Regions from separate parts of the Pseudoalteromonas sp. Z9A5 genome, predicted to be linked through region 2. Evidence: predicted binding sites of a transcription regulator. Region 2 holds the regulator's gene; the other holds the start of a gene.
What was found. The regulator ArgR, encoded in region 2, controls arginine synthesis, uptake and breakdown. The targets are predictions, from matches to a motif close to ANTGAATANNTATTCANT.
Positions count from the first base shown of each region.

Region 1: GQR56_RS17680 (arginase family protein) is a predicted target of ArgR. The motif match lies at 1,829-1,846, and genes of this name have one in related genera.

Region 1 covers NZ_WTLC01000042.1:16,915-27,580, forward strand. Annotated here, with positions in the region: gene GQR56_RS17675 (transporter substrate-binding domain-containing protein) at 1-539, opposite strand, end outside; gene GQR56_RS17680 (arginase family protein) at 677-1,786, opposite strand; gene udp (uridine phosphorylase) at 2,241-2,996, shown strand; gene cdd (cytidine deaminase) at 3,183-4,109, opposite strand; gene ppc (phosphoenolpyruvate carboxylase) at 4,244-6,889, opposite strand; gene GQR56_RS17700 (DUF393 domain-containing protein) at 7,010-7,408, shown strand; gene GQR56_RS17705 (SDR family oxidoreductase) at 7,405-8,139, shown strand; gene GQR56_RS17710 (flavin reductase) at 8,149-8,757, shown strand; gene GQR56_RS17715 (Xaa-Pro peptidase family protein) at 8,861-10,081, shown strand; gene GQR56_RS17720 (DsbA family oxidoreductase) at 10,367-10,666, shown strand, end outside.
Region 2 covers NZ_WTLC01000001.1:145,379-156,044, reverse strand. Annotated here, with positions in the region: gene rpmA (50S ribosomal protein L27) at 1-161, opposite strand, end outside; gene rplU (50S ribosomal protein L21) at 178-489, opposite strand; gene ispB (octaprenyl diphosphate synthase) at 912-1,883, shown strand; gene mdh (malate dehydrogenase) at 1,969-2,901, opposite strand; gene argR (transcriptional regulator ArgR) at 3,128-3,595, shown strand; gene GQR56_RS00695 (Dyp-type peroxidase) at 3,612-4,511, opposite strand; gene GQR56_RS00690 (ABC transporter ATP-binding protein) at 4,560-5,609, opposite strand; gene GQR56_RS00685 (iron ABC transporter permease) at 5,610-7,241, opposite strand; gene GQR56_RS00680 (Fe(3+) ABC transporter substrate-binding protein) at 7,241-8,245, opposite strand; gene GQR56_RS00675 (hypothetical protein) at 9,128-9,625, shown strand; gene GQR56_RS00670 (tRNA-uridine aminocarboxypropyltransferase) at 9,648-10,328, opposite strand; gene lpdA (dihydrolipoyl dehydrogenase) at 10,543-10,666, opposite strand, start outside.

The sequences.
Region 1 (10,666 bases), on a different contig from region 2:
AATTGCTTTTTACTTAATACTATAAAATCTAAAATATCGTGCCTTGTACTCACTAATTTATCTATTTTATCTAAGTTGTCGATTAGTAATAAATGCTGGGACTCACTAAACCCTCGCTCAACTAAATAGTGATGGCTAAAGTTTTCTCTAAGTACGGCTGTTTTATAGCGTTTAGCATCGTTTAAAGTATTTAGTTTTATACTGCGAGATTTTAGGGCATAAATAGCAGAGTCAAAAGGTTCGAGTTCAGCTATCCAGGTAAACTTTTTTTCTCTGTTTGGCAGTCTAACCATAGAAAAAATACAGGTGTACTTGTCACGTAGTACAGCATTATAAGACACGGTCCAATTATGAACTAAAATAGTGTAATCAATACCTGAGCCATCAAGTGCTTTATTTACTTTGTCGATTGAGCTACCGACTAGTTGATTATCTTTATTTATATACTGTAAATCAGGGAAAACTTCAGTCACCAATGTTATTTCTGTTGCACTAACACTAATATTTAAGATGCATAAAAAAAATAATAAAACCTTCATTCAACGAAACCTTTAAATGCTTATACTAGGTATACGCTAAATATAGCTTAGAGCAGGTTAACTGCCAGTTCTTGCAATATAAATCTAGCCATATACGTAGATAGGACTAGATTACTTAATTAGCTAAATTAAGATTATTACTTGTTCATTGCATTAATCAAAAAGGCTGAAATTTTTGCCCCTTCTCTAAGTGTTGTTTCAGAGCTTGACTGACCAACTAAAGAGCTGTCGGTAAATGGCGCTATTTCCATCATATCCGCACCCGTAATCGGGAACTCATCTGCAATGGCTGATAAAATATCAAGCGCATGCTGTGGTGTTAAACCGTTATGCTCTGGCGTACCGGTGGCAGATGCAAACTCTGCATCAAGCGCATCAATATCAAAGCTTACGTATACTTCATCTACGTTATCAGCCTTTAATTGCGCAATAGCATCGGCAGCAACCGCTGCTGCGCCACGCTCAATAATATCAGCAGCCCAATGTTGCTTAACGCCAAAGGTACTTTCCCAGTGCGCTTTAGGCTTACCACTTGAGCGTATACCAAATTGAATTAAATGATGTGGTGCCGGTAAAAATTCTAAAATATGTGTACACCAAGAGCCAAAACATAAATCAATGCCCAAGCGCTCAACAAGTAAATCGGTATGGGCATCAAAGTGAATAATAGCGGTGCGTTTGCCCTGCTCACGTTTTGCTTTTAAGTACGCTTTAGTAAGTGGGTAACTTATTGAGTGATCGCCACCAATGCCAAATATCCCTTTATCTTTAAATGTTGCGTAAAAACTGTCGCATACATCCTCAGTGATTGATAACGGACTTACGTAATAGTCGTTATCTTCGCTCCCGTATAGGGCTTTTTGGCAATTAGAAATGGTTGCATCATTTAGGTATTTATCATGAAGTAAATGCGGAATTACACGTACATCACCTAAATCAAACGAATGGCACTGCGGTTGCTGATCAATTAATGCTGAGCGCACAAACAATGGCCCCCAATTTGCGCCGCGTAAAATACCACCGCCACAATCAGAGCTAATACCTAGCATTACCGCTTTATGTGGCGAATTTGGTAATTCATTTAAAGACTCTCGCCATAAGTTATCAACGTTTTCAGTTTGCCCATAAAGTTTATTACGCAGTGCGGCTTTGCGCTCTTTTGCAGTGTTTACTGTGTATACGCCATCACCTGGTGCGCACAAACAGTGCTCAACTTTGTTTTTAAATGCTTCAAATTGTGTGCTCATAATAAACCCTTTCGTTTTTTATTCTGTACGTAGCTAATTAATTTTGATTAGTTATGCAAAATTACTAAAAATGCCTAAACTTCAAATAAAATTTACTTTGCTAAATAAATCAGTGCCTAAAGTAAATAAACACTTTAGCTCTGAAGCAACCAAGTTCGATGTAAGTGGTTGAATTTAATTGAAATTAATAGCATTAGGCAATCAACTATTTAATTGTAGTTACGCGCTTGAGTGATACTTATTATGTCTACTTGAACAAGTCAACAGTGCGTTTGTGCTGGGTATATAAGTACTTGGTTGAATATTCATAGTTGATGAATAAATCAAATTGGCACATAACATTATTAAGTCTTAATTGGAGGAGTTAAGGTAAAACGGACAATCGTCCTGTACTTAGTAAACGTTTCTAGCAATGATGCTAGATTGACACAATTTATTATAATAAGGCTTAGCTATGGAAAAGGTATTTCACTTAGGACTATGTATTGACGATCTTAAAGGTGCAAAACTTGCGATTGTACCAGGTGACCCAGATCGTGCTGCACGCATTTCACAATTCCTAGACAATCCAACCTGCCTTGCTCAAACTCGTGAGTTTCATGTTTACTTAGGTCAACTAAACGGCCATTCTGTGGTTGTTTGTTCTACGGGTATTGGTGGTCCATCTACGTCGATTGCAGTAGAAGAATTAGCACAACTTGGCGTGCGTAAATTTTTACGTATTGGTACAACAGGTGCAATTCAGCCACATATCAACGAAGGCGAAATTTTAATTAGCCAAGCGTCTGTACGTTTAGACGGTGCTAGCCAACATTTTGCACCGCTTAGCTACCCTGCTGTGTCTGACTTTTATGCAACACAAGCTATGGTACAAGCATGTAAAAACTTAAATATCGATTTCCATATTGGTATTACTGCATCAAGCGACACATTCTACCCAGGGCAAGAGCGTTACGATACGCATTCTGGTTACGTTCCTAAATCACTACAAGGTAGCTGCGAAGAGTGGCAAAAACTGGGCGTGATGAACTACGAAATGGAATCAGCAACATTATTTACTATGTGTGCAGCCCTTGGTTTACAAGCTGCATGTGTAGCAGGCGTACTTGTTAACCGTACTCGCCAAGAAATACCAAATGTTGACCACGGTGAAATTGAACGTAAATCTGTAGCAGTCGTATTAGAAGCAGCTAAAGTATTACTTGATTAATATAGGTTATATTAATTAGTAGGCTATTATAACGATAAGAAAATGGCTCAGTAACAAGGCAAAAATTATGAAGTATAGTTGTCTTATATGAATAATTTTTAACGCAGTTAGTGAGTTATTTAATGCGATAAAATGGCACGTTTTAATAAAGCACAGCTCTGGCTGTGCTTTATTGTATGCGAGCCACTATTTAAGTGGTGCGCTAATTACTTTAAGTGCTGGTAAATGCGTAAAACTGGCAAGCACAGCTTTTGCTACTTGCGACTGATTTTCTCGACCTGCAGTTTCTAACAATGTTATTCCCTTCACCGTGCTTTCGTTAAAGCTAAGCCCAGCTAAAAAGAACTGACTTAGTGCACTTTGTAACGGCGATAAACTTGGGCTGTAAGCTGCATTTTCGGCGTAACTTCCGTAAAAATCACCATCACCAAATGTACTTATTTTTACGGCGCTAAAGTTTTGGCTGTAAGGCGCATAAGCATTAAGAGCAAAACGCGCAAGTGCTTCATCAACATCATCAACACTAAATTTAGCTTGCTGTGGTTTTGGGTTAAATAAGCTAAATTCGTTACCTAAATCGGTAGGACCAAATGAATGCGGCAGTAGCTCAGCGAGTTTAAATTGCTGACCAGGAAGTAAAATATCAAACTCTTTTGCATCGGCTAGTTCGTTCATAAACTGGCGGCAATACCCACACGGTGCATCGCTAATCGCTATTTTAACTATTTTTTTAGCGCCGTTTAACCATGCGTTATTTATTGCCGATTGCTCTGCATGAACGACTAAACTCAACGCTTGCTGGTTAAATTCTACATTTGCACCAAAGTAAAAGTTTACCTCGCCTTTTTCATCAAGCGCTTTAACAATTGCACCCACATGAAAATGCGATACCGGTGCAACAGCAAACTCAGAAGCTAAAGGCACTAAACCTTGTAATAATGCATCATCAGATACATTAAGCTGCGTGCATAACTGTTTAATATTATTAGAATTTAATATGCCACATTGTGATTTTAATTGACTACGTAATGACGCTGTTTGCGCTACGTTTAATGTGATGTGCGAATTTGTAAGTGCTGTATCTTGCTGTACAGTAAAAGTTGCTGAAGCCATAACATTTTTTCATTATTCAATGGCTAAGTAGTTTAAAAGGTTAAGCCGCTAATTGCTAGGTTATTAAACGCAAAAAAGGGAGCACATCGCGTGCTCCCTTTAATTTTAACTGGTATACCTAATAAAATAACATGTTAGCCGGTATTACGCATGCCTGCTGCAATACCTGTCATTGTGATCATTAATGCATTATCAATGTCACCTTCGTTGCGTTTTTCCTCTGAGCGAGCACGGCGTAAAAGCTCAACTTGTAATAAATTAAGTGGATCGGTGTACGGGTTACGTAAACTAATCGACTCTTTAATCCAAGGCTGTTCGGCTAAGAGGCTTTTTTGCGGGCTAAGTGATTGCACTAAGCTAATGGCTTCTTGAAGCTCTTTACGAAGTGTTACACCCAGTGGTTTGTACATATCTTCCACTAGCGCATTGTCGTAATGCTCACTCAACCAGCAATCGGCTTTACTAAATACCATTTCTAGCATTTCTAAGCGCGATCTAAAGAACGGCCATTGTAAGCTCATTTCGTTTAGGGTTTCTGCACCGTACTTATTAAGCGCAGCTTTTAAGCCTGTTAACGCACCTAACCATGCTGGAAGCATTAAACGGTTTTGGCTCCAAGCAAAAATCCATGGAATAGCACGTAAACTTTCAACGCCACCATTAGGATTACGTTTTGCAGGGCGAGAGCCAAGCGGCAACTTAGACAGTTCAAGCTCAGGTGTTGCCATTCTAAAGTAAGGTACAAAGTTTTCATCATGGCGAACTACATTACGGTAATGCTCACACGACTCCTCACTTATTAGCTTCATTACTTCGCGCCATTCTGGTTTTGGCTCCGGCGGCGGTAATAAGTTACTTTGCAGTACTGCGCCTGCATAAATATTTAAGCTTTGCAGTGCTACATCGGGTAAACCAAATTTAAAGCGAATCATCTCGCCTTGCTCGGTTACACGCAAACCACCTTTTAATGAGCCTGGTGGTTGTGAATGCAGCGCTTGTGCAGCGGGTGCACCGCCACGCCCTACTGTACCACCACGTCCGTGGAATAAAACAAGCTCAATACCGCGTGCATCAGCAAGCTGTACTAGTTTATCCATTGCTTCGTACTGCGCCCAACCTGCTGCCATCATGCCGGCATCTTTAGCTGAATCCGAGTAACCAATCATTACGTTTTGGGTATTTTTAATGTGCCCGCGATACCAAACATTATCAAGCAGCGTGGTAATTACATCACTCCCTGCGTTTAAATCGTCAAGCGTTTCAAACAACGGCGCTACGGGTAAATCAAAACTACAGCCGCTTTCTTTTAGCAATAGTTGTACTGCTAAGATGTCTGAAGCTGTTCGCGCCATCGAAATAATATACAAACCAAATGTTGCTTCGTCTTGCTTGGCAATTACATCAAAGGTATCAAGTACTTCTTGTACATCTGGGCTTGGTTGCCAATGTTTTGGAATAAGCGGTCTGCGCGAGTTAAGCTCTGCAAGTAAAAATGCTTGTTTGTCTTGCTCTTGCCATTGGTTGTAGTCGCCTAAACCTAAGTAACGAGTCAGTTCTGAAAACACATCGCCGTGGCGAGACGAATCCTGGCGCACATCAAGTTTAGCTAAACGCAAACCAAAGCTATTAATACGGTGCAGTAAATCAAGTAATAAGCCATCTGCAACTACTTTCATATTACACTTTAATAACGAGCGGTAGCACACCTCAACCGGATGTTTAAGCTGATTAATATTAGTAATTAAGTCCTGTGAATCGCTGCGCTTATTTTTAATTTTAGCGCCAAGATGAGCCACTGTTTCAGCAACCTGATTTTTAAGCTTTTTGATTACTGCTCTGTATGGTTCAAACTCTTGCCCTGCAAGCTCAATAAGCTCATCACTGGCATCTGACATAGATAATTCAGCGCACAACGTTTTTAAGTCTTGAATGTATAAATTAAGTGCCATCCAACGACCATGATCAAGCACCTCTGTTGTAACCTGCGATGTTACAAACGGATTACCATCACGGTCCCCACCCATCCAAGATGTAAACTCAATCGGGCTGTAATCTATTGGTAACTCTAAGCTTAACTGGTCTTTAACATTGGCTGAAAATTCACGTAAAAAACGCGGTACCGCATGCCACAGGCTGTTTTCAATTACTGCGTAACCCCATTTAGCTTCATCAACTGGCGTTGGGCGAGAGCGACGAATATCATCGGTATGCCAAGCCTGACTAATAAGCTGTTCAATACGATTTAAAATAGTATCCCGCTCTAACGGCAAGTTATCTTTTCGCTCTAATGAGGCTAAGCAATCACTTAGTTCAACGTGTTTATTAATAATAGTACGGCGCGTCACCTCGGTTGGGTGAGCGGTTAATACTAAATTTATGTGGAGTTTTGAGAGTGTTTCGGCCAAATGATTACTGTCTAACTGGCCTTGTTCTGCTTTTGAAGCTAACGTTTTTAATGTTTGAGTGAGAGGATTTTGTTGACCAAGGCCAACGTCATTAAAACGCGAAACGGTATGAAATTGCTCTGCTACATTAGCAAGGTTTAAAAAATGATTAAATGAACGGGCAACCGGTAAAAGCTCTTCATCACTAAGCGCATGTAATACTTCTATTAGCGCTTGTCTGTCGTCTTCGTTACCACTGCGAGATGATTTTGATAAAGCACGAATTTCTTCCACTTTATCTAAAATCGCTTGACCTTGGGCATCTTTAATTGTTTGTCCTAGTAGTTGCCCTAGTAAATTTACATTACCTCGCAAGGCGGCGTATTGTTCACTCATTTATCAATCTCCATTTTTTCGTAGGACACTATTAATATCATTATGAGAACAAATTTAATAGATCGATTTGCAAACCTTGTCCGTAAAAAAGCATATATAAAATAATCACAAAGCAATTATATGATCATTTTTTACGATGGCAATTGCCCACTATGCAGTACCGAAATGAACCAACTAAAACACGCTGATACCAAAAACTTAATTACGCTTGAAGATCTTAACGCTAGCGATTTTAGTGAGCGATATTCGTATATTGATAAAGACCAAGCGATGACTTACCTGCAAGCTCAAAAGCAATCAGGTGAAATGATTTACGGGCTAGATGTAACTTACGAAGCATGGAAAGTAGTAGGTAAACACGGCTGGTTGAAAATTTTTCGCTTGCCAATAATTAGCTTTTTCGCTGACTGCGGATACTTGCTATTTGCTAAATATAGACACTCTTTTAGCAAAATTTTAATGCCGAACACAACGTGTTCTAATGGGCAATGCAGTTTAAAAACTAAGGGTAGAAAATGAAAACCATTGTTTTATTTGGCGCTAGTAGCACTATTGCAAAAGCCTATGTTAAACATTTGAATAATCATGCAGCCAATTTTAAAATTATCTGTGTTAGCTCAAAAACAGATGAACCTGCAATAAATAACACACCTAACACTGAGCACTTTAACACCGACTACTCAGCAAATAGCTTGGCTCAGCTCACATCTAGTCTTAAGCAACAGCAAGCTGATTTACATCAAGTTATTATGTTTAACGGTAAATTGCATAATACTCAGCACATGCCCGAAAAGAAGTTAGAAGATTTAAACGCTGATTATTTTAACGAGTTACTAAATGCTAATACACTCACGCCATTATTGTGTTTACAGAGCGTATTGCCGCTATTAACCCACAAAACGCAGTGTACTATTACAGCATTAAGTGCGCGCGTAGGCAGCATAAACGACAACAAATTAGGTGGTTGGTATACTTACCGCGCATCTAAAGCGGCGCTTAACATGCTATTTAAAACGGCGGCTATAGAGCTTGCTCGTCGTGCTAAAAATACCAAACTCATTTTGTTTCATCCTGGCACTACCGATACAGCACTTTCAAAGCCCTTTCAAAAAAATGTACCTGAAGGTAAATTATTTACACCTGAATTTGTAGCTGGTCAACTTTTTGAATTAACAAACAATAACCCTGATTTAAAACTAAACGGTGAACCTGCTTACTTAGATTGGCAAGGCTCAACCATACCGTGGTAAGGATTTTTAATGCATTTTACTAAAGCGCGTATAGACGCACTTGAAAAACATACCCGTACACACTTAATCAACTCGCTTTCGGGTTTTAAAAGCGCTAATTTAATTGGCACGCAAGATTTACTCGGCAATACCAACTTATCGATTGTAAGCTCTGTTATTCATCTTGGGGCTAACCCACCGTTAGTTGCAATGATAATACGCCCTCATAGGGTGCCGCGTCATACGTTTGAAAATATTTTACAAACGGGCACCTACACTATTAACCAAGTTAATAAGTCGATTTACAAGCAAGCTCATCAAACCTCAGCTCGTTACGATAAAGAAGAGTCTGAGTTTGATGCTACAGGCTTAACACCTGAATACTTAAACGACTTTGCAGCGCCTTTTGTAAAAGAAAGCCGCTTAAAGTACTCGGTTAAATTTGTAGAAAACCAGCATTTAGCCATCAATGGGACTGAGCTCGTTATTGGCGAAATTATGGATGTTTTTGTTGATAAAGAAGCACTGCAAAGCGATGGTTTCCTAGATTTACAAGCAATAGAAACAGTCGCAGTAACCGGGCTTGATAGCTATCACACAAGTAACAAACTAACTCGCTTACCTTATGCTAAAAAGTGAATGTTATGTGTTTAAAGCTGCAAGTAATTGCATCCTTTTATCGCATAACATTGAATTTTACCTTGGTATTAATCACACTAGCTAAAAATCCAAGGAGAAAAACATGACCACTATAGGTATAGGTACACAATCAAGCGAACAAGCGTTGGCAAGCTTAAGTAATATGACGCTAACGCTGACCCCTATTGCTGCTGACGAACATTTAGAGCGCATAGCAAAGGCGCAAGCTTATATGTTAGCAAACAATATTGATGCAATTTATTTAAACGCTGGCACCAACCTAACCTACTTTACAGGTATGAAATGGTACGCGAGCGAGCGCATGGTTGGCGCAATATTACCCGCCCTTGGTGAAGTACAATACATTGCGCCTTATTTCGAAATTGGCTCTTTAAACGGGTTTAAAGTTATAGATGGTCCTATTCACGGGTGGCAAGAGCACGAAAACCCTTATGCACTTTTTGTTGAAGTACTAAAAAAACTAAACATTAATGAAAACGCAACTATTGGCATTGATGAAAGCGCGCAATTTTTTATATTCGACGGCATTAATAAAGCGCAAACGGGTTTAACACTCATCAATGCACAGCCTGTAACGGCGCATTGCCGCATGCATAAATCTGTTCACGAGCTTAGCTTAATGCAGCGCGCAATGGATATGACCTTAGCCGTACATCAAGCCACAGCAAGCATGCTTTACGAGGGAATAACGACCACCGAAGTAGAAGCCTTTATTAAACAAGCACACCAAAAGGTAGGCGCACCAGGTAACTATTTTTGTATTGTATTGTTTGGTGTTGCAACGTCTTTTCCGCACGGTGTTAAAGACGCCCAAGTACTTAAAAAAGGCGATATGGTATTAATAGATACCGGCTGTAAAGTACACGATTACCTATCAGACATAACCCGTACCTATGTATTTGGCGAACCAACCATACGCCAACGAATGTTTTGGGATCATGAAAAAGCAGCGCAAATGGCGGCATTTAACGTAGCTAAAATCGGTGCCACCTGCGAAGACGTAGATGCTGGCGCACGTAACTATTTAGCGGCGCAAGGGCTAGGACCGCAGTACCAAACGCCAGGTTGCCCGCATCGAACTGGTCACGGCATTGGGCTAGACATTCATGAATGGCCATACCTAGTTGGCGGTGATAAAACCCCACTTGCCACAGGCATGTGCTTTAGTAACGAGCCAATGTTAGTTATACCCGATGAATTTGGCGTGCGCCTAGAGGATCATTTTTACATGACCGACACCGGCCCTCATTGGTTTACAGAGCCAAGTTACAGTATTGACGACCCATTTGGGCTTAACGCTTAAACTGAATACCTTCAAAAGAGCAGCTGTATAGCTGCTCTTTTTAGTTTATACCAACGTGCTTAACTAAGTGATCTATTTTGAGGAAGGAAAACCTTGTCGATAGTAAGGCAAAAATTTCGTTATTTAGTTGTTCCAAATGAGAGATTTTTAACGCAGCTAGCATCTGGTTTGGCCACTCAAAATGATAAAGTGTTACTGCACGTTGGTATTTAGGATTGATAAAGCTAAATTAATCCCAATATCCTTTTTTATACTTAGTTATAAGCAATCCTCAAAAGGATAAATATGAAAAACTTTAAAATTGATATCGTTTCAGATGTAATGTGCCCTTGGTGTGTAGTGGGTTATAAAAACCTAGAAACTGCACTAGACCAACTTAAAGACGAGATGAGCGCAGATATTACGTGGCATCCTTTTGAACTAAACCCAGATATGCCAATTGAAGGTCAAGACTTAAACGAACACTTAATGCAAAAGTACAACCTAAGTGAAGAACAAGGCGACGAAAATCGTAAAAACATGTTCGAAGCAGGTCAACGTGCAGGGTTTACCTTTAATTTTGATGGCAAACGTATCATGATCAAC
Region 2 (10,666 bases):
CCGATACCTACGTTTGTGCCCGGGTGAAAACGAGTTCCACGCTGACGTACAATGATGCTACCCGCTAGAACTGATTCGCCACCAAAACGCTTAACACCTAGGCGTTTGCTTTCTGAATCGCGACCGTTACGAGTACTACCAGCTGCTTTTTTATGTGCCATTTCTAAGTACCTCTAATTAAGCGCTAATGCCAGTGATTTTAACTTCAGTGAACCATTGACGATGGCCCATTTGATTACGAGAGTTTTTACGGCGTCTAAATTTAACAATTTTAATTTTTTCACCGCGACCGTGTGAAACAACCTCAGCTGTTATCTTGCCACCGTTTACGAACGGTACACCGATCTCAATCTTCTCACCATCAGCAACTAAAAGCACTGAATCAAATTCAACTGCCGCACCAGTTTCAACGTCTAATTTTTCAAGACGAATCGTTTGACCTTCAGTCACACGATGCTGTTTACCACCACTTTGGAAAACCGCGTACATAATTAACTCCGTCTGTGTGCCCTCAAATCGGCACAACTAAAATATTCTTCGATAGGGCGCGAAGTCTACGCTAATGCTAAAAAACAAGCAACCCTGTTTTGTAATTAAAAAGAATAAAAAGTAGCTACATTGAGGACAATTCATTATTTCCCCTATTTTATATTAATTAGCCTTTTTGCCAAGGGCTTTTTAGCTGTTAACTGAAATAAATTAATGCTTTTAAATATGAGCGCTGCGGTACAATTATTAAACTCAATAACGACTGGGTTTTGATTATCTATTAATCAAGTATCTTTGCTAATTAAGCCTCTATTAAGAACTTTAAAGGTGTTTTTTCAACGAATCGTCACAAAATATCGAGCTAGCCCTTTTTTTGTTGTACAATCTGCGCCGTTCACACATAAAAATTGGCTCGGAGATCAATGGATATACAAGCTATCCAGGCGTTAATCAAAAGCGATATGAATGACGTCAATCAACTTATACATGCGCAAATGCGCTCAGATGTGGCCTTAGTTAACCAACTAGGCTTATATATTGTAAACAGTGGTGGTAAACGTGTACGCCCAATGCTGGCTATTCTAGCGGCTAAAGCGCTTGGCTATCAGGGTAAAGATCACATAACGCTCGCAACTATTGTCGAATTTATTCATACAGCAACGTTACTACACGACGATGTTGTAGATGAATCAAATTTGCGACGAGGCACCCCCACAGCAAATGCTGAATTTGGTAACGCGGCAAGTGTGTTAGTTGGTGACTTTATTTACACTCGCTCATTTCAGCTAATGGTTGGTCTTGGTAAAATGCAAGTTATGCAGGTACTAGCCGATGCAACTAACATTATTGCTGAAGGTGAAGTGCTGCAACTTATGAATTGTAATGACCCTGATACAACTGAAGCAAGTTATATGCAGGTTATTTACTCAAAAACAGCTAAATTATTTGAAGCTGCAACGGGGCTTGCTGCCATTATAACAGAGCAAGACCAAGCAACTCTTAACGCATTAAATGCATACGGTATGCATTTAGGTACTGCGTTTCAATTGGTCGATGATGTACTTGATTACAATGCAGATGCCGACCAGTTAGGTAAAAACATTGGTGATGATTTAGCTGAGGGCAAACCAACGCTTCCACTTATTTATGCAATGCAACATGGTAACGAGCAGCAAACGCAGCTTATACGTGATGCTATTGAGCATAGTAATGGCATGGATCACTTAGATGATATTTTATCTGCGCTTAAACAGACTAATGCACTTGAATTTACAATGAAAAAAGCTGAAGTTGAAGCAGATAAAGCAATTGCATGTTTAGACTTTTTAGCTGAGTCTGATTATAAGCAGGCATTAATAAGCCTTGCTCGCATAGCGGTTGATCGCGACCACTAGCTTTAACACTTTATATTATGTGCATAAACTCCGAACAATAAAAAAGCCTGCAAATGCAGGCTTTTTTAATACTTGATTTAGGCTATTACGCCATGAAATCAACACCTTCTTTGATGTCTTTTTTCAATGTTTCAAGCATGTCATTTTTTGCTTTAGTTTCAAATGCGCTTAGCTCGCCGTAAGAAAGAATTTCTTCTACGCCGTTTTTACCTAAACGTACTGGATGTGCAAAGTATTCTGCATCGCCATTTTCAACAGCAACGTAAGCGTAATCTACAACGTCTTCACCTTGTAGGCCTTTAACTAAAGACATACAAAAACGTGCAGCAGCAGCACCCATTGATAATGTAGCAGAACCGCCACCAGCTTTAGCATTTACAACTTCAGTACCCGCATTTTGGATACGTGGAGTAAGTGCAGCAACTTCTTCATCAGTAAAGCTAACGCCTTCAACTTGAGAAAGTAAAGGAAGAATAGTTGTACCAGAGTGACCACCGATTACAGGAACTTTTACAGTCGCTACGTCAACGCCTTTAAGTTCAGCAACAAATGCTTCTGAACGAATCACATCAAGAGTAGTAATACCGAATACGCGTTTAGCGTCGTAAGTACCTGCTTTTTTAAATACTTCAGCAACAATTGGAACAGTGCCGTTTACTGGGTTAGTAATAATACCCACTAACGCTTTAGGACAGCTAGCAACAATGCCTTCTGCTAAAGTTTTGATGATGCCAGCATTTACATTAAATAAATCAGCACGATCCATACCTGGTTTACGTGGCATACCCGCTGGGATAAGAACGATATCAGAACCTTCAAGCGCTTTATTTAACTCATCAGCGCCAAAACCAGCTACTTTTACATCTGTTGGGATGTGAGAAAGGTCAACCGCAACACCTGGAACCACTGGTGCAACATCATAAAGTGATAATTCAGAACCAGCTGGTAAACCTGTTTTTAATAATAAAGACAACGCTTGACCGATACCGCCCGCAGCACCTAATACAGTAACTTTCATTGGAATTCTCCGTAATTTGAGGTAGGAAATACTTGTGGCACATAAGATAAAGAAATTAAGAGCTAAAAACAAATTTATCCTGCTTATTTTAAGTATATTTTCGACCATAGTCGTAAACTTATTAATTTAATAACCTCAAACTGGCAAGTTAAGTAAACAACTACTGCATAATTATTCATTATTGTGTAGAATTTACAGCATAAATAACAAAAAATGAATGTAGGCTATGCAACCACAAGATAAACAAGAAGCACTGGTAAAAGCATTTAAATCACTTTTAAAAGAAGAAAACTTTGGCTCTCAAGGCGAAATAGTTGACGCGTTAAAAGAGCAAGGCTTTGACAATATAAGCCAAAGTAAAGTATCGCGCATGCTAAGTAAATTTGGTGCTGTACGTACTCGTAATGCAAAACAAGAAATGGTTTACTGTTTACCTGCCGAAATGGGTGTACCAACAGCAAAGAGCCCGTTACGCCAATTAGTTATTGATATTATGCATAACGAAATGATGATCATTATTCGTACTAGCCCTGGCGCTGCACAATTAATAGCACGTTTACTTGATTCATTAGGCAAAGCAGATGGTGTATTAGGTACAATTGCAGGCGACGATACAATATTTATCGCTCCTGCAAAAATATCTGAAATAGACGTAACACTGGAGCGTGTACGACTTTTATTTGATAACGTTTAATAAATTAAGTAAAAGCTTAAAGCTGCTTTAAAAATCCTACTGAGGGTGCAAAAAAAGCAGAGCCCATATCGGCTTGAGTAAAATCAAGCCAATGGTCGTAGCACTCTCCTTCCCCAAGACGGCTTTTTAATACCTTTTCAAATGCAGTGCCTGTAGAGGCGCATGTTATAGATAACATTCCCTGCTCGTAAACATCACCGTAAGGCATACTTTGATTTAATAGTAGTGGTTGTCCGTTTTCATCTTTTAACTCGTTACGTACAGCATGAGAGGTCTCTAAAGCTGGTGTAATCAGTGTATTATCAAGGCGTGTTCGACCCATTATTTGTTCTTGTTCACTCAACGACAAATGCTGCCATACGCTTAAATCATGTTTATAACGCTGCACATGGATATAGCTGCCTTGATCTTCAAAACTCTCTGGTTTATTTATTAATGCCGTAGCACGCTTTTTTCTTCCAAGCGCAGTATCTCCACCATAAATAAAACCGTTAAAGTCTCGACCATCCAAAAAACGAAAGTTACGAATCTGCTCCACCAACTCTACATCAGGTGCAAATAGCTTTAAAATTTGCAACGCAAATAAATGATTAACGTCTTCTCGATCAGAACGTATTTGTACAAATAAATCGCATGGCTGAACACTCATAGAGTGATCGCTGTGATTTATATTTGGAAAGCTTTGTAATTCACTCGGGATATATTCAGGTAAAATATGCGGCCAATACTGCGCACCAATAGCAACCATACAAGACAACATTGATTCAGAAAACTGATCGCTAAATTCTTCTTCAATCGCATTCACTTGCTTTAGTTTTGCGCGCAGAGACTCATCTTGACCATCAAATACATTAAAAAATAAATGCAAACCGTGTAAGTTTGCTTCAGCACAAATCCCTGATTGCGCTTGCGCCATTGTTATTCCTTAGCTTATAAACAAATAAACACGGCGAATTAAAGTTAATTATAATTCGAAGAAATTCACCGTATGAGGTTTTATTTTTATTATAACCTGTTCATTTTGCTCAAATGACTGGCCATATTGTGCAGCAACTTCAATTTCTTGTTCTGCAATCACAACAGTGTAAACATAAGCAGAGCCAATAAAACGACTGTTTAATATTTCTGCCCGCTCGCTTTGTTTATCACTTGTGTTGTCGCTAATTAGCTCTATTTGATGAGGGCGAACATATATTTGCCCAACTCTTGCCTTGTGCTTATGTAAAACATCAGACTCGACTACACCAAATGGCGTTTTATATTCAGTTGCTGTTAATGCATTTGCGCTTAAGTATATGCCCTGACCCAGAAACTCTGCAACCTCCTTTGAACTTGGTGATGTAAAAAGCTGCTCTGGCGACCCTTGTTGCGCAATTTTACCCCGATGCATAATGGCAAGCGTATCTGAAAAAGCAAATGCCTCCTCTTTTGAATGCGTAACAAACACAGCCGATACTTGTTGGGTTTTAATAATTCGACGAATATCAGCAATTAATTCAAAGCGTACTTGCGTATCTACATTTGAAAAAGGTTCATCGAGTAATAGTAAACTTGGTTTGTAAGCAAGTGCGCGAGCAATCGCAACACGTTGTTGTTGACCACCAGAAAGTTGATGCGGGAACCTATCGGCACAACCAATTAAGTGCACGAGTTTAAGCATTTCATCAACGCGTTGCTGTTTTTGAGCTTTATTCATTTTACTTAGCCCAAATGCAATATTATTAGCAACAGTTAAATGAGGAAATAATGCATAATCTTGAAACATCATTCCTATATTACGGTGCTCTGGCGATACAAATGTTTGTCCATCGCTCACCAGCTTTGCATCTATAAATACACTGCCCTGCTTAGCTTCAATTAAACCAGCGATTGCTTTAAGTGTCGTGGTTTTTCCGCAGCCACTGGCTCCGAGTAAACACACAATTTCATCTTTACCAACCGTTAAATCTAAACCATGAAGCACCTGCGTGCCATTATAGTGATAGCTTACGCCTTGCAAAATTAAACTACTCATTTAGCTACGTTGCTCCATAGAACGATTAATAAAATACAAAGGAATAAACCCAACAACAACGATAAACAAGGCTGATACAGAAGCAAGCTCTAACTGCTCATCACTTACATATTGAAATACATGCGTAGCTAAACTCTCAAACCCAAAGGGCCTGAGTAATAATGCTGCTGGTAGCTCTTTCATACACTCAATAAATACAAGCAATGCTGCTGTAAGCAACCCTCGGCGTAATAAAGGTAAATGCACTAAGCGAAGCGTTTGCCCTTGGCTTTTACCCATTGACTGGCTTGCCATATCAAGTGATGGGCTAATACGTAAAAAACTCGATTCGATTGCACCATGTGCAATCGCATAAAAACGCACAACGTAAGCAATAATAATAGTGATAATACTGCCCGTAAGTAACAAACCTATATCAAGATTATAAGGCTCTAGTGCAACGTTAATAGAGTTCTCTAATAATGTGAACGGTAGTAATACTGCAATGGCAAGCACCGTACCAGGAAGCGCATAACCGGTGCTTGCTAAGCGCCCAGGTATAAGTGGATAAGTACTTTTAGATACCCGCTGATAAAACACAACCAATATACTTAAAAAAATTGTGACTAAGCTAACAATGCCAGCTACTTTTAAGCTTTGCCAAGCATAGCTAAAAAATTCAACATTCCATGCTTTGTCAAAATAAGTAATTGCATAACCTAAAAGAATTGCCACGGGCAACACAAAAGCAAGAAACAAAATAACACTACAAAAAGCAGTTGCTAGCCAAGCCGACTTACCTTTTAATATATAAAGGGATTCACTATTAACGCTTGATTGGCGCTCAAATACCGCTTGCTCGCGACGACTAAAACGCTCTGCCATTAATGCTAAAAATAATAGTAGCAGCATAACGCCTGATATTTTTGCGGCAGCTGTTAGTGAATAATACCCAAACCACGTGTCGTATACAGCCGTAGTTAATGTACTCACTGCAAAGTAGCTTACCGTTGCAAAGTCAGCCATCGTTTCCATACTAATTAGCGCTAAAGCCGCTACAATTGCCCCACGAGAGAGCACTAAGCTCACTCTAAAAAAACTTTGTCTAGGTGTAAGCCCCATCAATTGGCTTGCTTGTACTAACTTAAAGGATTGTTCTCGTAATGCGGTTTTAAAAATCAAATACAAATAAGGATAAAGCACTAAGGCAATCATCACCATCGCCCCCGGTAATGTGCGTATATCAAAAAACCAGTAATCGTTAGGAGACTGCCAGCCAAACCAGTCTCTAAGTGCTATTTGTATGGGTCCCGCGTAATCGAGTAAATCGGTATATACATAGGCAATAATATAGGTGGGCATAGCAAGGGGCAGCATAAGTGCCCATTCAAACTGTTTTTTACCTGGGAAGCTACAATACGCAGTAAGCCAACCAAGCGGCAATGCAATTGCACAACTGAGTAAACCCACGCCTAAAATAAGCAGTACAGTATTTGTTATATAATCCCAAAGCACAGTATTCCAAAGGTGAGTAAACACCTCTGAGTCGCCTTGTAAAGATTCAAAAAGAAGAAAAAACAACGGAGCCGACAATAATAAACCTGTCGACCACGCAAAGAGCTGCCATTTAGACAGCTTAAATTTATAAGTCATTAAAGATCGAACTTCACCTCATCAATCAGCTTAAGTGCCAACGGACGATATTTACTGATCTCATCCAGTGGTAAGCTGTCTTCCTTAAAGCTTCCCCAAGACGTAACCAAACTTGATAATTCAACACCAGCCTTAACCGGATACTCCATATTAAGCGAGGCATACATGTTTTGTGCTTTATTGTCGGTCATATACTCTATGAGTTTCAAGGCATTTTCGGCGTTTTTTGCATACTTTGTAATAACAGCGCCAGAAACATTTATATGCGAACCACGATTTGTTTGATTAGGAAAATTAATATTTACCGCTTCAGCCCATGATTTTTGTTCGTCATCTTGCAACATTTTGCCAAGGTAATAACTATTACCTAACGCTAAGTTACATAATCCCTCTTTAACAGCCTTTACCTGAGCACGGTCATTACCTTGAGGTTTACGCGCTAAGTTACTTTTAACACCTTCAAGCCACGTTTTAGTCTCAGCTTCACCGTGATGGGCAATCATTGATGCAACAAGCCCTAAGTTATACGGATGCTTACCTGAGCGAGTGCAAATTTGCCCTTTGTATTTAGGATCAGCTAAATCTTCATAGGTAAGCTCTGGTAATTTTCCTACACGTTCTTTTGATGAATAAACATTTCGTACACGTTTTGTTAGCGCAATCCACTGCCCATCCCCATCACGAAAAGCAGCAGGAACATTTTCATTTACGCTATCACTCTTTATAGTTTGCGTTAAATTTAGGTCTTCTAACTGAATAAGCGCACTAAAATTAGAGGTTAAAACCAAATCGGCTTTACTGTGTTTTCCTTCGCGTTTAACACGCTCAATTAGTCCTTTATTAGCAAAAACAACATTGGTTTTAATACCTGTTTGTTTTGTAAAATCGTCTAAAATTGGCTGTATTAAATACGGTTGACGAAAAGAGTAAATATTAACGACATCATTTGCAAAGGCAGGTACCGATACAACTAACCCTAATACGGTAGCGAGTGTTTTTTTCATTACTTCACCTAAATAATAACTATTATCAAATAATTCTATCGTGATCAGCAATAAAGTGCACACTTTAAATAATTGTAAACAGATAAAAGCGTCCAAAAAGGAAATGCCGTGTAAGAGATCTCTCACGGATATGGCAGCTAATGAGTAAAAAGCTATACAAAAAACCAGCATAAAACCAGTAAGCCATTATATTTAAAGGTTTTATTTATTTTTGCTATTGAGTAAATACAAATTAAATGCAGTTTATGTCCTACTTTAGTTGCCTAAGCTCTTTATAATTACCACATCAAGCAAGCAATGATGCTTATCGAGTAAATGGAAATGGATTACTTACTCGAACAACCAATGATTAGGTTACTAAGGACAGAACGGATTTTAGGACAGGCTCTGGATGAGTATCGCAATGGAATGTTGCACAAAGGATAGCGTTAGGAAGACGCGAAAAGGATAACAACACGGGTTAAGTTGTTTAACAGGATGTTGAAGGAATACACGGACAGGCCTTTAGAGGTAACACAATGGATTTGTTAAAAATGGATGCACTTGGAAGTGCAATATAAGGATTTGGTAATAGTATTTACCCTACAGGATGTTTAGGAATAAAGGATACAGGCCCGGATTGGTCTACATTACATAGAACTAAAAAGTAATATAGTAATAAACATGGATTAGTAAAAATTGGAGTTGATTAAGTTCAATTGCAGGATGCAGAAAATTAGAAGATTCCGCAAGCGCGTTCTAGAAATAGAGCGCGCTTTTCTTCATTTAAAACACAACGCACAACACTCTACACATGCCGTAAAAATAAAGTTATAAAAAATAGCTAAACTACTTAAGCACTCTGCCGATATGTAAGCATAGCTTCGTTAATAACTCACAGGTATGTGCTTAAAATTCAACTACAGCAATTCAGCTGATATTTCTAAAATAAATTCGCTAGAGCAACTACAATCAGTTGGATCTTTTGACGATTACTTAGTAAAGAAAAACCCATATCAAACATTATTGAACACTCAATACTATGATTTTTTGAATATGTCTTTAAATGAGTTTAAAAATATTATTAACGTAATAATTAACTTAGAAAGTGACATAAGAACAAAAAAATATGGCAGCTACGCAAGAGTCGACCCCTTTGGTTACCAACTTAATAAAGTCGCTAATGCTATAAAAAACACTCGTTTTGTAGGCAAGCTTAATATTTGCGATTATTTTTTTAAAATAACCGCGAGCACTAATCAAATGAAACTAGATGGGTTTGATTCGTCTACTGAAGTTCATACAAATTTAAGTAGCATATACGAAACCGTAGCACAGCTTACTTCTGAGCTGGGGTTTAAAGCAATTCAACGAAAAGCTAAATTTCACCTAGGTCAATAGCCTGTAAATACATAGCGTCAAACTAAACAGACAGTGGTCGACCCTTATTTCGCTTACCTAATAAATAGGCATCACGAAACTTAATAAAATGCTGCTCTAATTTTGAAGATGCATCCATTTCGCCCGCAAGAGCCAATACCATAATAGCAACTTCTGCAGTACCTAATTGATGCGCATGAGGGGCAACACGTAAACGGTAATCTGATAACTTATCAGCAGTAACAGAAAGTACAGGCAAGTTATCTAAATAAGGACTTTTACGAATCATTTTTTTGGCTTCACGCCAAGTACCATCCAAAAAGATAAATAAAGGTTTTTTACCTTCTTCAATATTCACTTCTGTAATTGCTCTACCCTCTTCTATATCTTCAGCCGGAAACACAACCAATGGCTGATATTGTGAATCGCTAATCAAAGCTAAAAGAGCTGGGTTAGGATCTGTTCTATCCCATCTAAATGCATGGTTATCGGGTACTATTTCAGCAATTAAGCGCCCTGTATTAGAAGGTTTAAAACTTTCATTGTGATACATCAGTAAGCATACCGCTGCTTTACAATCTGCATGCTCAACACCTTCACAAATACAGTAATGCTTAGCTATTAGGCATTGCTCACAGCGATCCATTTTTGCGCCTCGAGCATTAAACTCACGACGTGATTCACTTATTTGTTGAGCGCGTAATGCTAAAACTGAGTTTTTCACTGTATTTACCTTCAATTAATTAAGCGCGCATTGTAACGACTTATCGCTATTTAATCTTATATTTATCTAGTTTGAATTTGAGAATAGTTTGTTTTAAAAATTATTCATCTATTAACACTATGACGACTAACTCACACAGCTAAGCTAAGCTAAAAATAGGCATAAAAAAACCCAACCTAAGTTGGGTTTTTCAAACAAACGCTAAAAAGCTAAATTACTTCTTTTTTGCTTTTTTGTTTGGTAAGTCAGTGATCGACCCTTCAAAAATTTCAGCTGCAAGACCAATAGATTCGTTAAGTGTTGGGTGAGCATGAATAGTAAGCGCTAAGTCTTCGCCA